Regions from separate parts of the Streptosporangium sp. NPDC053982 genome, predicted to be linked through region 1. Evidence: riboswitches for the same ligand, from Rfam matches in the RefSeq annotation. Region 1 holds a riboswitch; each other region holds the start of a gene.
The links. Region 1 has a riboswitch for cyclic di-AMP ahead of ACZ6W9_RS14245 (CHAP domain-containing protein). Riboswitches for the same ligand answer to the same signal wherever they lie in the genome.
Positions count from the first base shown of each region.

Region 1 (3,199 bases):
GTGAGGTGCCGAGGACGACCGTGGGCTCCTGCGGCCGGGGCCGGCGCAGTGGCTGCGCGCGCAGCCAGGTGAAGTCGTGGACGACCAGTTCGGCTCCCCTGCCGCGTACGGCGCGCGCCAGGTCGTCCGGGATGGGCATCGCGGTGAAGACCGTCAGCCGGCCCGACCGGGCGGCCGAGCGCAGTCGCAGACCGGCCGCCACGCCGAGGACGGAGCGCGACGGGCCCGCGGTGGCCCGGGCCCGTAGCAGCGGCCTGCCAAGGGGCCCGGCGAGCAGTTCCAGGAGCCTGATCGTGGCCAGCCCGTCGTCGACGACCACGATCCGTCCGGGGAGTGCGGTGAGCCAGCGGGCCTGGACCCGGCCGGAGAAGGCGTCGCCGATCACCCAGGTCATGCCCCGCCGGGGCCTGGGCGGCCCGGGGGCCGGGCCGGCCTGTTCCAGCCCCGGGGGAAGGACGAGGCGGGACAGTTCCCGGCGGGTGGCGGTCAGCGGGCGCGAGCCGGCACGGGGCACCACCCGGACGGGGGCGCCGAGCAGCCCGGCGTGGCAGGCCTCGACCACGCAGAGCAGTTGCAGGGGGGACTCCGCCCAGGCGATGGCCGAAGGCTGTTCCCGCGCGTGGTCCCGCCCCTCCTCCACGCCGGGCGATGACCCGTTCACGATCGCCTCACCGTAACCGTGACGCCTTACGCGGCCGGGAACCGCGGATGAACATCCGAGCACGCGCGCCCGGCGACGTGCCGCCCGGAAAGGCACTGAACAGGTAAAACGATCCCCCTTTAAAAAGATCTACGTTAGGGGGCGCTTCAGCCGGGAAGAATCGTCCGTCGCACCGGGGCGTCGCCGGTCCCGCGGTGCGGAAATCCCTGTGCCGCAAGGGTTTGCGGCTTTTGCGAAAGCCTTTGGCCCGAAGTCGCCGATCTTCGGACCGGGAAGTCGACGATCACCGATATTCGGCGTTTTCCCAAGTCAAGGCAATGCGGGAGCTTGCAATCGGCCTGGAGCAGCACGTACGTTCTACTCGTTCGCGATGAGGACCGAGGTCCACAGACCCATCTCTCGTCGACACATTGCCCGACCGCGCATCATCACGACGGATCACTCCGTCGATGGGCGCGGCCGCCGAATCCGCGGCTCTCGCGGAACCGGGGAACCACTTCATGGGGTGAATCAGCGCGTTCGCGCGCCGTAGGGCACTTCCCAGCCCGAACCCGTCAGCTAACCCGGTAGGCGGCATGGAAGCGACGCAAGGAGCCGAACTCTCCCATGGCCAAGAACCGCCTCACCCCCGGGAAGCACAGCCTGGTCCGCGCCCTCGTGGGCGCGTCCATCGTCCTCGCCGGCGGTGCCGTGACCACCGTTCCCGCCCTCGCCGACAACCACGCCTCCGGCCCGCAGGCCGGGTCGGTCACCGAGAACGCCGCGGCCTCGTCCGAGACCCAGGCCCAGAACCTGCCCAAGGTCAGCGCCCAGCAGGTCCTCGACATCGCCGCCCAGCAGATCGGCGTCTCGGAGAACGCCTACGGCGGCGGCACCAAGTTCCATGCCTGGTACCTCGCCAGCGAGCGCGCGAAGGAGACCGTCGCCCGCGACGGCGGCAGGATCCAGGACTACGCCAACGCCCCCTGGTGCGCGATGTTCGTCTCCTGGGTCGGCGAGCAGGCCGGCATCCGGCCCACCATGGGCTGGGACGCCTACACCGTCAGCTACGCCAAGTGGTTCGCCGACAACGGACGCTGGGGTCAGACCCCGAAGCCCGGCGCCGTGGTCTTCTTCGACTGGGGCGGCAGCAAGGACATCGACGCCATCGACCACGTGGGTCTCGTCAAGAAGGACAACGGCGACGGCACGATCACCACGATCGAGGGCAACACCGGCAACGGCAAGGTCGAGGAGCGTGTCCGGCCGGTCGCCCAGGTCGACGGCTACGGATACCCGGTCTACAACGGCTGACGGACGACTCCGGTCTTCCGTTCCCCTCTCCCCTTCCCCTCGTCCGCTCCCGTCCCTCCGGGAGCGGCGAGGACCGGCGGCGGACTACGGCCGACGGACGGCGACCCGGCACGACCGGGTCGCCGTTTCGGCTTTCCGGCCGGGACCTTATCGCCGCGAGGAAGGTCCGGACGATCCCTGATGCACTGGATGATCCCGGTTGGTGAGCGTTCGCCGCGTCGTGTCATGTTGGGGTGGGAGCGCTCCCAAGCGCCCGATCGCACAGTTTGTCACCTTAACGACTGTTCGCCGAGCTGAAACACCCGCGATGTAACGGTTACGTTTCGGCATATTGACGCGCCGGTTGCCCATCGTCCAGTCTTCGTGGGAGCGCTCCCAAAAGCTGCCCGCGCGCAACCCATCGCCGATCGCGTTCGTCGGGGGCCGGTTCGCGATGTCACCTCCCAATCGATTCGGGCGACCACCTGAGAGGGGTCCGGAATGTTGAACACCAAGCGGCACGGCAAGCTCGCCGCCGTCGTGGTGATGACCGCCGCAGCACTGGCGGTCACCTCCTGTAGTTCGAGTGAGCCCGCCAAGAACACGGCCGCCTCGGGCGGCTCGGCCTCCGAGCCGGTGACCATCACCGTGCAGACCTTCGGCGGCGGCGCGAACTTCGGCTACAAGAAGGCCGTCGAGACCTGGAACGCGTCACACCCGAACATCCAGATCAAGCACGAGAACCCGACCGACCGGTTCGAGGACGTCTTCCTGCCCCAGCTCCTGCAGCGTCTGCAGGCCGGCAGCGGCGCGGCCGACGTGGTCGGCATCGACGAGGGCGCGATGGGCCTCATGAAGGCCCGCCCGCAGTTCTTCGTCGACCTCGCCGAATACGGCCTGGACAAGCGCAAGAGCGACTTCCCCGCCGCCAAGTGGGAGAACGGCATCAACAAGGACGGCAAGCTCTTCGCCCTCGGCACCGACATCGGCGGCATGGCGATGTGCTACCGCAAGGACCTGTTCGAGAAGGCCGGCCTCCCCGGTGAGCGCGACGAGGTCAGCAAGCTCTGGCCGGACTGGAACGCCTTCATGGAGGTCGGCAAGAAGTTCCAGGCCGCCAACACCGCCAAGGGCGACCCGAAGTTCCTCGACGGTCCCAACACCCTCTACAACGTGGTCCTGTCGCAGGAGGCGCCGAAGAACGGCAACGTCGCCTACTTCGACAAGAACAACCAGCTCATCCTGGAGTCGAACCCGGCCATCAAG
Region 1 is NZ_JBVJKQ010000007.1:131,399-134,597, reverse strand. Features, by position in the region: gene ACZ6W9_RS14250 (hypothetical protein) at 1-661, opposite strand, end outside; cyclic di-AMP (ydaO/yuaA leader) riboswitch at 1,112-1,249, shown strand; gene ACZ6W9_RS14245 (CHAP domain-containing protein) at 1,268-1,954, shown strand; gene ACZ6W9_RS14240 (ABC transporter substrate-binding protein) at 2,435-3,199, shown strand, end outside.

Region 2 (3,199 bases), on a different contig from region 1:
GCAGGACGTCGTCCACCGAGGACACCCGGTCCAGCCGCAGGACGTACTGCGCGGTCTCGACCATGATCGAGCAGCCTGCCCCGAGCGCGAGGATCCGCGGTACGGACGCCAGCGCCGCGAACCGCATCGGGGCGAAGAACCCCAGCGCCGCGAAGATCAGCAGGTTGCCGCCGATGCCGAGCGGCCCCATCGTGGGCAGATCCTGCAGTGGGAGCAGACTCACCCGGCCGGGGGCGACGCCGGCCTCCGGGCCGGGCATCATGGTGATCCATACGAACGGCACCGTGCCGTGGACCATGCCCACCTCGGCCAGCGACGTCCGCCACGCCGACGCGGCGCCGGCGGCACGCCGGACGCGCGCCAGAGCCCACGCCACCAGGGCGGACGGCGGCACCGCGACCAGTGTCATGAGCAGCACGCCGTTCTCCGTGCCGAGGCAGCCGTGCCACCGGCCGGCCGCGCAGCTCGGGGCGGCCATCAGGAGCGGCCGCCGCAGGACGAACGCCACGCCCGCCAGGCCGAGGACCGCCAGGCAGGCGAGCACGATCCCGCGCGTACGGCGGGGCGGTGCTGACAGGGATGCACTCCGGTTCATGCCTCCCATCGAAGGGGGAGGGCCGTTGCGGGGACGTATGCGATTTTCGATACGCCGGCGATACACGGAGTCCCCGGTCGTCCCCGGTCGTCCCCGGCCGGCCCCCGCCGCGGGCCGGGACGGCGGGGCGGCGGAGCGGGACGGCGGGGCGGCGGCACGGCCGGTCGCACGCTCCGTCAATGATCGTTACCATCACGTGATTCACGTCACAAAAGCCATGATTTTTCGGACTGATCACGGAAGTGTGACAAGCGTCATATTTGCCCGGTGAAATCGGCCCCTGAACAGTGGCCCGTCGATCGCCCGAGGCGTTTTCGATCTATGTATCTTTTGTGATTCCTTTGCCCTCTCCTGGGAAACAGGGGTAACTTCTGGCGTCGCGGCGAGCAAGCCATGCCACCGCGCCGGGCCCGGCCCGTCATGCCGGCGCCTGTCAAAGATCCATAAAGATCCATTCGGCCGTCGCACCCTGCGAGGAACGCTCCCACCTGCGACGGCCTGCCGAATCCGTGCAGCCAGGAGGCACGGAACCGGGGACCCACCGGCCCGACACGCGGCCAGGGGTGAATCGGCGCGCCCGACGCGCCGTAGGGCTTCTTCCCGGCCCGAACCCGTCAGCTAACCCGGTAGGCGTCAGCGGAAGTCCCAAGGAGAAATCCTGTCTACCACCCCGCGTAACCCCCGTTCGTCGCGCTTTTTCCGCGTTTGCGCCAGTGGTTTCGCCCTCACCGTGACGGCCTCGGCCGGAGCGGTCACGATGGGCTCCCCGGCGGCGCTGGCCGACACGGGAACCGGTCCCGTTCTCCAGGTCAGGAGCACCGCCTCTCAGGTTGAGAGGCCGGTCGCCGCCTCCGCCGCCTCCGCGGCGCACACCAGCGCCAAGAAGACGGCGAAGGCGAAGAAGACCACGCTGAGCAGGACCGCACTGCAGAAGGTGAAGGCGTCCAAGGCCGTCTCGGCGGCCAAGAAGCAGATCGGCGATCCGTACCGGTGGGGAGCCTCCGGTCCCGGCGCGTTCGACTGCTCCGGTCTCGTCCGGTACGCGTGGCGCAAGGCCGGCGTCTCCCTCCCCAGGGTCACGAACAGTCAGTACCGAGCCGTGCGGAAGAAGGTCTCGTGGAGCAGCCTGCGCCCCGGTGACCTGCTGTTCTTCTACGGCAAGGGCCACGTGGGCATGTACGTCGGCAAGGGGAAGATGGTCCACTCCCCGAGCAGCGGCAAGACCGTCAGGGTCGTCCCCCTGAAGGGGTACTACCGGTCCTCCTTCTCCGGGGCGGTCCGTCCCGGAGCCTGACGGATCCCGGCCGCCGCCCCCCTGGAGCGACCGGGAAGACGGCCCCGCCCGTCCCTTCGAAGGGACGGGCGGGGCCGCCGCGCGTCCGGGGCCGGTCGCTAACATCGGACGTGTGCGCGTCCCGACAGAGCGTCGTGCCGTGCTCGCCGGAACCCTGACACTGGCGGTCGCCGCCCTGGCCACCGGCGCGGGCCCGTTCCCCGCGCCGCGCGACCCGTGGCCCGGCGGCTCCGTCACCGTCCGCGGCGAGCACTCCGTCGTGATCGGCCACCGCGTCCCGGCGGCCCGCCTCGCCGACCTGGCGGCCGGCGCCGACCGCGCCCGCCGTACGGTCCTCGACGTCTGGGGGCCGGTCCGGGCGGTGGTCCTGTTCCCCGCGGACGACGCAGAGGCGGCGGCGCTGGCCGGCGCCGCGCCCGCCGCCGTCGCCGGCCTGGCCGCGCTGGCCGACGCGGGCCGGGTGATCGTCCTGCCGTCGGGGTACGCCAGGCTGAGCGGGACCGGCCGGGACGTGGTGCTCGCCCACGAGCTCACCCACGTGGCCACCGGCGCCACCCGCGGCGGCCGGGTGCCGGTCTGGCTGTCGGAGGGGTTCGCCGACTACGTCGGTTACCGTGACGCCGGGATCGCGGTCCCGGCGGCCGCCGCCGAACTGGCCGCCGAGGTGCGCGCGGGCCGCCTGCCCGAGCGGCTCCCCGGCCCCGCCGACTTCGCCGCGGACGCCCCCCGGCGGGCGCAGGCGTACGAGGAGGCGTGGCTCGCCTGCCACTACGTCGCGCGGCGGTACGGCGAGCGGACGCTGGTGAGGCTCTACGGTAGCGATGTCGGCGATGTGCTGGGCCTGTCCCCGGCGGAGTTCGCCGCCGGCTGGCGCGACCACCTGAGAAGGGAGCTGGGTTGACGTCCTCCCCACGCCCGAGGGCGGTGTCCCGGCGATCGGCCGCGCCGGATGCGGCCGACGCCGCAGCGGCGGCGGTCGTGCCCGGGGGGTGGCGGCCCGCCGGATGGGCGCTGGCCGCCCTGGGCGCGGCCACGGTCGCGGTCGTGGCGCTCACCACGCCCTGGCGGGCCCTGCCGTCCGCCGCCCCGGCCGTCGCGCCCGACCCGGCGCGCGACTTCACCGCCGGGCAGATCGCCCGCTCCGAGGCGTTCGACGCCGCGCTCACCGCGCCCGCCTACCTTTCGCTCGGGCTGACCCTCCTGGTCGCCGGGGTGCTGGTGGCAACCCCGCTGGGCGCCCGGCTGCTCGGACGGCTGCGCGGACCCCGGTGGGTGCGGGCGCTGCTCGGCGTCGCCGGGCTGTCCGCGGC
Region 2 is NZ_JBVJKQ010000003.1:320,631-323,829, reverse strand. Features, by position in the region: gene ACZ6W9_RS06730 (VanZ family protein) at 1-595, opposite strand, end outside; cyclic di-AMP (ydaO/yuaA leader) riboswitch at 1,085-1,243, shown strand; gene ACZ6W9_RS06725 (C40 family peptidase) at 1,326-1,889, shown strand; gene ACZ6W9_RS06720 (hypothetical protein) at 2,002-2,790, shown strand; gene ACZ6W9_RS06715 (M48 family metallopeptidase) at 2,787-3,199, shown strand, end outside.
Region 2: another riboswitch for cyclic di-AMP. It lies ahead of ACZ6W9_RS06725 (C40 family peptidase); the one in region 1 lies ahead of ACZ6W9_RS14245 (CHAP domain-containing protein).

Region 3 (3,199 bases), on a different contig from region 1:
AGTCGTCCGGCCGGAAGTCGCGGCAGGCGTAGGCGGTGTCGAACCGGAGCCCCACGCCGCCGGAGCCGTCGTGGCCGCCGGGACCGGCGGAGGTGTCCCGGGCGTCACGGGCGTCACGGGCCGGGGCACCGGGGGCGCCACCGTCGGCCCGGCCCCGCGGTCCGGCCTCGGGGGCGGGCGCCCCCGGGCCGTGCCCGTGCCCGTGCCCGCGGTCGTGCGGGGCGTGCGGCGGGCGCGAGAGGCCCCGTGTCTCCCGGTGGCCCGGCCCGCCGCCTCCGGCCCCGGCCCCCGCCTCCGTTCCCGCTTCCGTCCGCGTAGCGGCCTCCGGCGTACGGCGTGCCGCGGCGTGCCGCCGCTCCTCCCCCGGGGCGCGGCCGTCCGGGGTGTCCGCCGCGTCGGCCCGGGGCCGCACCAGGCGTGGTTTCAGCTCGCGGACGACCATGACCCTGCCGGGTTCGGCGGAGGGCGTGCGGGCGGCCTGCGGCGGGTGGACGACCGCGGTGCCGTGCGGGGCGAGCGACGGCGCGGGCAGCGGGGCCGCCACGGCGGAGGGCCGGTCGTCCAGCGGGGACCGGCCGGAGGTCCAGACGCCGAGCCCGGCGGCCGCCAGGAAGGCGCCGATCAGCGCCGGGCGCAGCAGCCGGTCGCGCCGGAGACGCGGACCCGTCCAGGAACGCGGCCGTTCCCCGGCCGGGTGGCGCGGCCGACCGGCGAGGGCGATGCCGGCGTCCACCAGCGAGCCGTGCATGAACGGGTCTCCGGGGCTCTGCGCCGGACCGTCGTACCGGGCCTCGGGGCGGACCGGCGGACGGGACGGGGACGCGGCGGACCCGGGCGGGCCGCCCGGGGGCCCGCCGTACGGCATGCGACCGCGGGGGCCCGCACCGGAACCGCGCCCGCGGGCCGGACCATGATCATCCTGCATCTCGCCTCCCCGTCGCCGGATCCGATCTCCCCCCAGCCTGCCGAACATCACGGTCCGTACGCGTCAGGTAACGGCGCGCTCTTACGGAGCTGTTACCAAGGGGACACCACGAATCCCTACAGACCGGACGTATGGCCGAGATGCGGCCGCCGTGGCGACCGCCGGGAAGTCCGGTCGCCACGGCGGGCGGCCCGGTTCCCGCCCGGTCCGGGGCGGTGAGGCGTCAATTTTTACCATGGGCCCCGATCCCCTGCGGGCAGGGTGGTCCGACACCCTCCGGATCACCGGCGCGATCCGCTCCGCCGCAGGTCACTTGCCCTTTCCGTGGGGCAACGCATACCTTTTGTCATCGCGGCGCGAAAGCCGCCCCAGCGGCACGAGAGCCGCTCCATCGACCGGACCCGACGCCGTTTCCGTGGCAATGCCCGCCGACGGTGTGCGGACGCCGAATCCGCGCCTTCCCAGCGGAACCGGGGACCCACCTTTTCCGGGGTGAATCGGACGATCTCCCATCGATGCGTCCGTAGGGCACTTCCATGCCCGAACCCGACAGCTAACCCGGTAGGCGACATGGAAGCAAGGAGCCGACACCCCATGCGCAACCCCCGGATCAGCACGCTCGGAAACCGTCTCGGCCTGGCCCTCGCGGGCACGGTCCTGACCGGCGCCGCCCTCGGCGGCATCGCCCCCGTCACGGCCTCCGCCTCGCCCGCCGGGCACATCGCGGCCGCCCAGCGCGTCTCCCAGCAGGAGGCGGGCCCGCTCACCTACGGACTGGACGTCTCCAACTACCAGCCCGCCTACGACTGGAGCGTCAGCTCCGCCCAGTTCGGCATCATCAAGGCCACCGAGGGCACGACGTTCCGCGACCGCTCCTTCGCCAGGCACTGGAGGGAGCTGGACAAGAAGGGCATCGTGCGCGGGGCCTACCACTTCGGCCACCCGGGCAACGACCCGATCGCCGAGGCCGAGCACTTCCTGTCCGTCGTGGACGCGCAGCCCGCCAGGCGTGGCGACCTGCTCGTCCTGGACCTGGAGGCCACCGACGACCGCTCCGTCGAGCAGGTCAACGCCTGGGCCAAGGCGTGGCTGGCACACGTGAAGGCCAGGACCGGCGTCACGCCGATGTTCTACAGCGGCCTGAACTTCGCCGAGACCTACGGCGCGGGGTTGGAGCAGTACCCGCTGTGGGTGGCCGCCTACGGCCGGGAGAAGGGCGCCGTGACGCCCCCGGCCGGCTGGAAGGCGTGGACGATCCACCAGTACTCGGACTCGCCCATCGACCAGAACGTCTCCGCGCTGAGCCCGGACCAGCTCCGCGCCCTGGGCCGCCGGTCGGCGTGACCGGCGGGCCGGGGCGCCGGCCGGCCCGGTGTCCGTCCCACCCGGACCACCGGGTGGGACGGACACCGCCACGCCCGCCCTCGGCGGTCAGGCGTCCCAGGTGACCGGGAGGCTCTTCACCCCGAAGATGTCCGCCACCTCCGGGCGCAGCGCGACCTCCTCCGCCGGTACGGCCAGGCGCAACGAGGGGAAGCGGTCCAGCAGCGCGGGGAACGCGACCCGCATCTCGACCCGGGCCAGCTGCTGCCCCAGGCACTGGTGGACGCCGTGGCCGAAGGCCACGTGCCCGCCCTCCCGCCTGCGCAGGTCGAGCACGTGGGGGTCGGTGAAGCGCTCGGGGTCGCGGTTGGCGGCGTGGTTCGACAGGACGACCGTCGTACCGGCCTCGATGATCCGGCCGCCCAGCTCGACGTCCTCCAGCGCCGTCCTCATGAACATCTTGGCGACGGTCAGATACCGCAGCAGCTCCTCCACGGCCCCGTCGGTGAGCGCCGGATCGGCGCGCCACGCGGCGAGCTGCTCCGGCTCGCGCAGCAGCGCGAAGGTGCCCAGCGCCAGCATGTTCGCGGTGGTGTCGAGCCCGGCCGCCAGCAGGATCAGGCTCATCCCCCTCAGCTCCTCGTCGGTCAGGTCGCCGTCGGTGAGGTCGCTGAGCACGTCGTCGGTCGGGGCGGCGCGCTTGGAGGCCACCAGCTCCGCGAGGTAGCCCTGGGTCGCGGTGTAGGCCGCGAACAGGTCCTCGTCGCTCGTCTCCCCGTTGAGGAACTTGTCGATGTTCTCCTGGAAGGAACCCCGGTCCTCGTACGGCACGCCCAGCAGCTCGCAGATCACGACGGCGGGGATCGGCTTGGCGAACGCGGTCACCAGGTCCGCCGGCGGCCCGGTCTTCTCCATGGCGTCTAGGTGCTCGGCGGTGATCTGCTCGATCCG
Region 3 is NZ_JBVJKQ010000005.1:151,542-154,740, reverse strand. Features, by position in the region: gene ACZ6W9_RS10275 (hypothetical protein) at 1-748, opposite strand, end outside; cyclic di-AMP (ydaO/yuaA leader) riboswitch at 1,359-1,508, shown strand; gene ACZ6W9_RS10270 (glycoside hydrolase family 25 protein) at 1,520-2,269, shown strand; gene ACZ6W9_RS10265 (cytochrome P450) at 2,357-3,199, opposite strand, start outside.
Region 3: another riboswitch for cyclic di-AMP. It lies ahead of ACZ6W9_RS10270 (glycoside hydrolase family 25 protein); the one in region 1 lies ahead of ACZ6W9_RS14245 (CHAP domain-containing protein).

Region 4 (3,199 bases), on a different contig from region 1:
TGCTGGCCGTAACCCGGCTGCGCCCCCTGCTGGCCGTAGGCGCCCTGGTCGTACGACGGCTGCTGCCCGTACCCCGGCTGCGCGCCCTGCTGGCCGTAACCGCCGGGCTGGCCGTAACCGGGCTGGTTCTGCCCGGGTCCGGTGCCGTCCGTCCGGTACCCCACCACCGTCGCGTCGGGGTCGAGACCCCCGGGGCCCTGACCCGTGTCGTGCGAGCCGTATCCGGAGTGTCCCGACGGGGTGCGATCGCGGTCGGGATCATCCTGCGGATACGGCGGCTGTCCGTTGGTCACCGCGTCACCTCACTTCGACTACGCATGCGGCGCATTCGAGACTCACATGCACGTTGAAGCACAAGGTATCGAGATAGTCGTCCGAGAGTCACCTTTTGTCACAGTCACAACTGCGGTCATCACGCTTGACCAGGGGCGGTAGATGAAGCAGCATCCGCGTGTTCCCCAGGGTGTTCGGCTTCACGTGCTCCAGGTCGAGGAACTCGGCGACGCCCTCGTCGTAGGAGGCGAGCAACTCGGCGTAGACCTCGGGCGAGACGGGCGTGCCCTGGATCCGCCGGAAGCCGTGGCGCGCGAAGAAGTCGACCTCGAAGGTGAGGCAGAAGACCCTGCGCAGGCCGAGTTCGCCGGCCGTGCGGATCAACGCCGAGACGATCATGTGGCCGATGCCCTGGCCCCGGCACGCCGGATCGACGGCGACGGTGCGGATCTCGGCGAGGTCCTCCCACAGGACGTGCAGCGCCCCGCACCCCATGACGGCCCCGTCCCGCTCGGCCACCCAGAACTCCTGGACGTCCTCGTACAGGGTGACCGTGGCCTTCTCCAGCAGTCGCGGCCCGGCGCCGCCGTAGGTGTCGACCAGCCGCCGGATCGCCCGCACGTCCGGCGTGCGGGCGCGCCGGACCGTGACCTCGCCCGTGGCCCCGGCCGTGACCCCGCTCGCCGACCCGGCCGTCGCCCCGGTCCCGTCCGTCAGGGCGTCCGCCGGGGAGGGTTCCGCAACCTGCTCCATGACCGATCAGCGTACGTCCTCGGCGCACCCCCATTACGGCCCAGCCGTAACTTCGGTCACAACGGCACCGCCCGGCTCCCGGTGTCACCCCCGTCGCGCCCGGCCGGAAACCCCGGTGACGGCGGCCGTTCGCCCTCGGCATGGACCGGGGCCTGCGGCTACATGGGTGGTATGCCGCTCATAGCGACATGGATCCAGGTTGACAGGCATGAGGATCATGAAAGTATGTGATCTGCCTGTGACTTTCCGGTTGTGAAAGCTCTACCGACTTTGTGGTTCTGGTTGAGCATGAACCTCCAATTGCACTAATGTCCGTGCTCGATGTCAGCTTCCCCGAAAAGCTGACCCGCCGAATCCCCGGACCCGGGGAGCCGGGGACCCACCCTCCACGCGTCCCCAGGGGTGAATCCGAGCCGTCACCGGCGTGCTCGGTAGGGCTGCCTCCGGCCCGAACCCGTCAGCTAACCCGGCAGGCGGCCGAGAGAGGAGCCCGTTGGTGAAGCGCACGCCGCGCCGTGGCAGTGGACGTCCAGCCGGACCCGTCCCGATGCGGGAGCGCGCCTCCCGTCGCCTTTCCGGCCGGACGGCCTCCATCGGGCTCGCGTTCACCCTCCTCGCGGTCGGCGCTCCCATGACGTCCGCCGGTGCGGACCCGAAACCGGACCTCCGGCAGCTCGCCAAGCAGGTCGAGAAGCTCCACGTCGAGGTCGAGACGCTCGCCGAGCAGTACAACGGCGCACGGGTGAAGCTCAAGCAGGCGCAGCGCGCCGCCGAGGTGGCCAAGAAGAACCTGTCCACCAGCGAGACGGAGCTGGAGTCCCGGCGCACCAAGGCGACCCTCCTCGCGCAGAGCACCTACATGTCGGGGGGCCTGGGCTCCACGCTCGCCTTCACCCAGTCGAGCGACCCCGACACCTTCCTCGACCAGGCCGCCACCAGCTACGCCCTCCAGCAGCGGCAGAGCGAGGAGGTCGCCCAGGTCGCCCAGGCGCTCAAGGTCGCCGAGCAGGCTCGGGCCAGCGCCAGCGCCCGGTCCACCGAGGTCAAGAAGCTGCTGGGCGAGCTCGGCGACAAGCGTTCCAAGATCGAACGCCTGGTCGGCAAACTGGAGGGCAACCTCTACCGGGAGGTCCGCGACCGCGCCCAGAGCATGCAGGGCCGGGCGACCAGGCTCACCGTTCCGGTCGTGGGCCAGGGCAAGGCGGCCGAGGCGGTGCGCTGGGCGCTCACCCAGCAGCTCAAGCCGTACGTCTGGGGCGCCGAGGGACCCAACTCCTTCGACTGCTCGGGGCTGGTCCTGTGGGCCTACCAGAAGGTCGGCATCAGCCTGCCCCACTACACCGGTGACCAGTGGACCGCCGGCACCCACGTCTCCCGCGACCAGCTGCGCCCCGGCGACCTGGTCTTCTTCTACAGCGACCTGCATCACGTCGGGATCTACCTCGGCGCCGGCCTGATGATCCACGCCCCGCAGACCGGTGACGTGGTCCGCATCGCCCCCATGGGCAACCGGCCCTTCGCCGGGGGCGTGCGCGTCGCCGACTGAATCCGGCCGGCGTACGGCCGGGCCGGACGGGCATGGGCACGGGCACGCGATCAGCCGGATGCACGGCCTGACCCGACGGGCGTATGACCGGCCGGGTGCACGAACCGGCCGGGCCGGACGGACACGGACACGGACACACGATCAGCAGGGTGCACGGCCTGACCGGGCGGGCCACGACCGGTCGGCCGGTGCACGGCGGACCGGCCGGGTGTACGGCGTCAGATCAGGCGGCGGCGGGCGGCCCAGGCCACCGCCTCGATCGCGGTGGCCACGCCGATGCGGTCACAGATCCCGCGCAGCCTGCGCCGGACCGTCCGGCCGCTGATGTCGAGGCGGCGGCCCACCCTGTCGACGGTGACGCCCTTGGCCAGCTCGGCCAGGAGCACGAGGTCCTCCTCGCTGAGATCGATATCCTCAGTGCCCGGAAGACTTTCGCCGCGGCGGGAATCCACTTCCGGATATGCCATCTAGCAACTCCCCCCGAAACGGGACTCAGGCGTGAGCACGCTGGAATCGATGTCGCCCGTCAGGAACGGTAAACGCCCCGTTCAAAGGTCGTCAAGCTCTGCTCTTCATAGAGATGGCCCACACTATTGACAGAGTGGGCGTTACATGAAGTACTCATGA
Region 4 is NZ_JBVJKQ010000002.1:437,010-440,208, reverse strand. Features, by position in the region: gene ACZ6W9_RS04810 (RDD family protein) at 1-293, opposite strand, end outside; gene ACZ6W9_RS04805 (amino-acid N-acetyltransferase) at 382-1,026, opposite strand; cyclic di-AMP (ydaO/yuaA leader) riboswitch at 1,364-1,517, shown strand; gene ACZ6W9_RS04800 (C40 family peptidase) at 1,523-2,572, shown strand; gene ACZ6W9_RS04795 (helix-turn-helix domain-containing protein) at 2,791-2,958, opposite strand.
Region 4: another riboswitch for cyclic di-AMP. It lies ahead of ACZ6W9_RS04800 (C40 family peptidase); the one in region 1 lies ahead of ACZ6W9_RS14245 (CHAP domain-containing protein).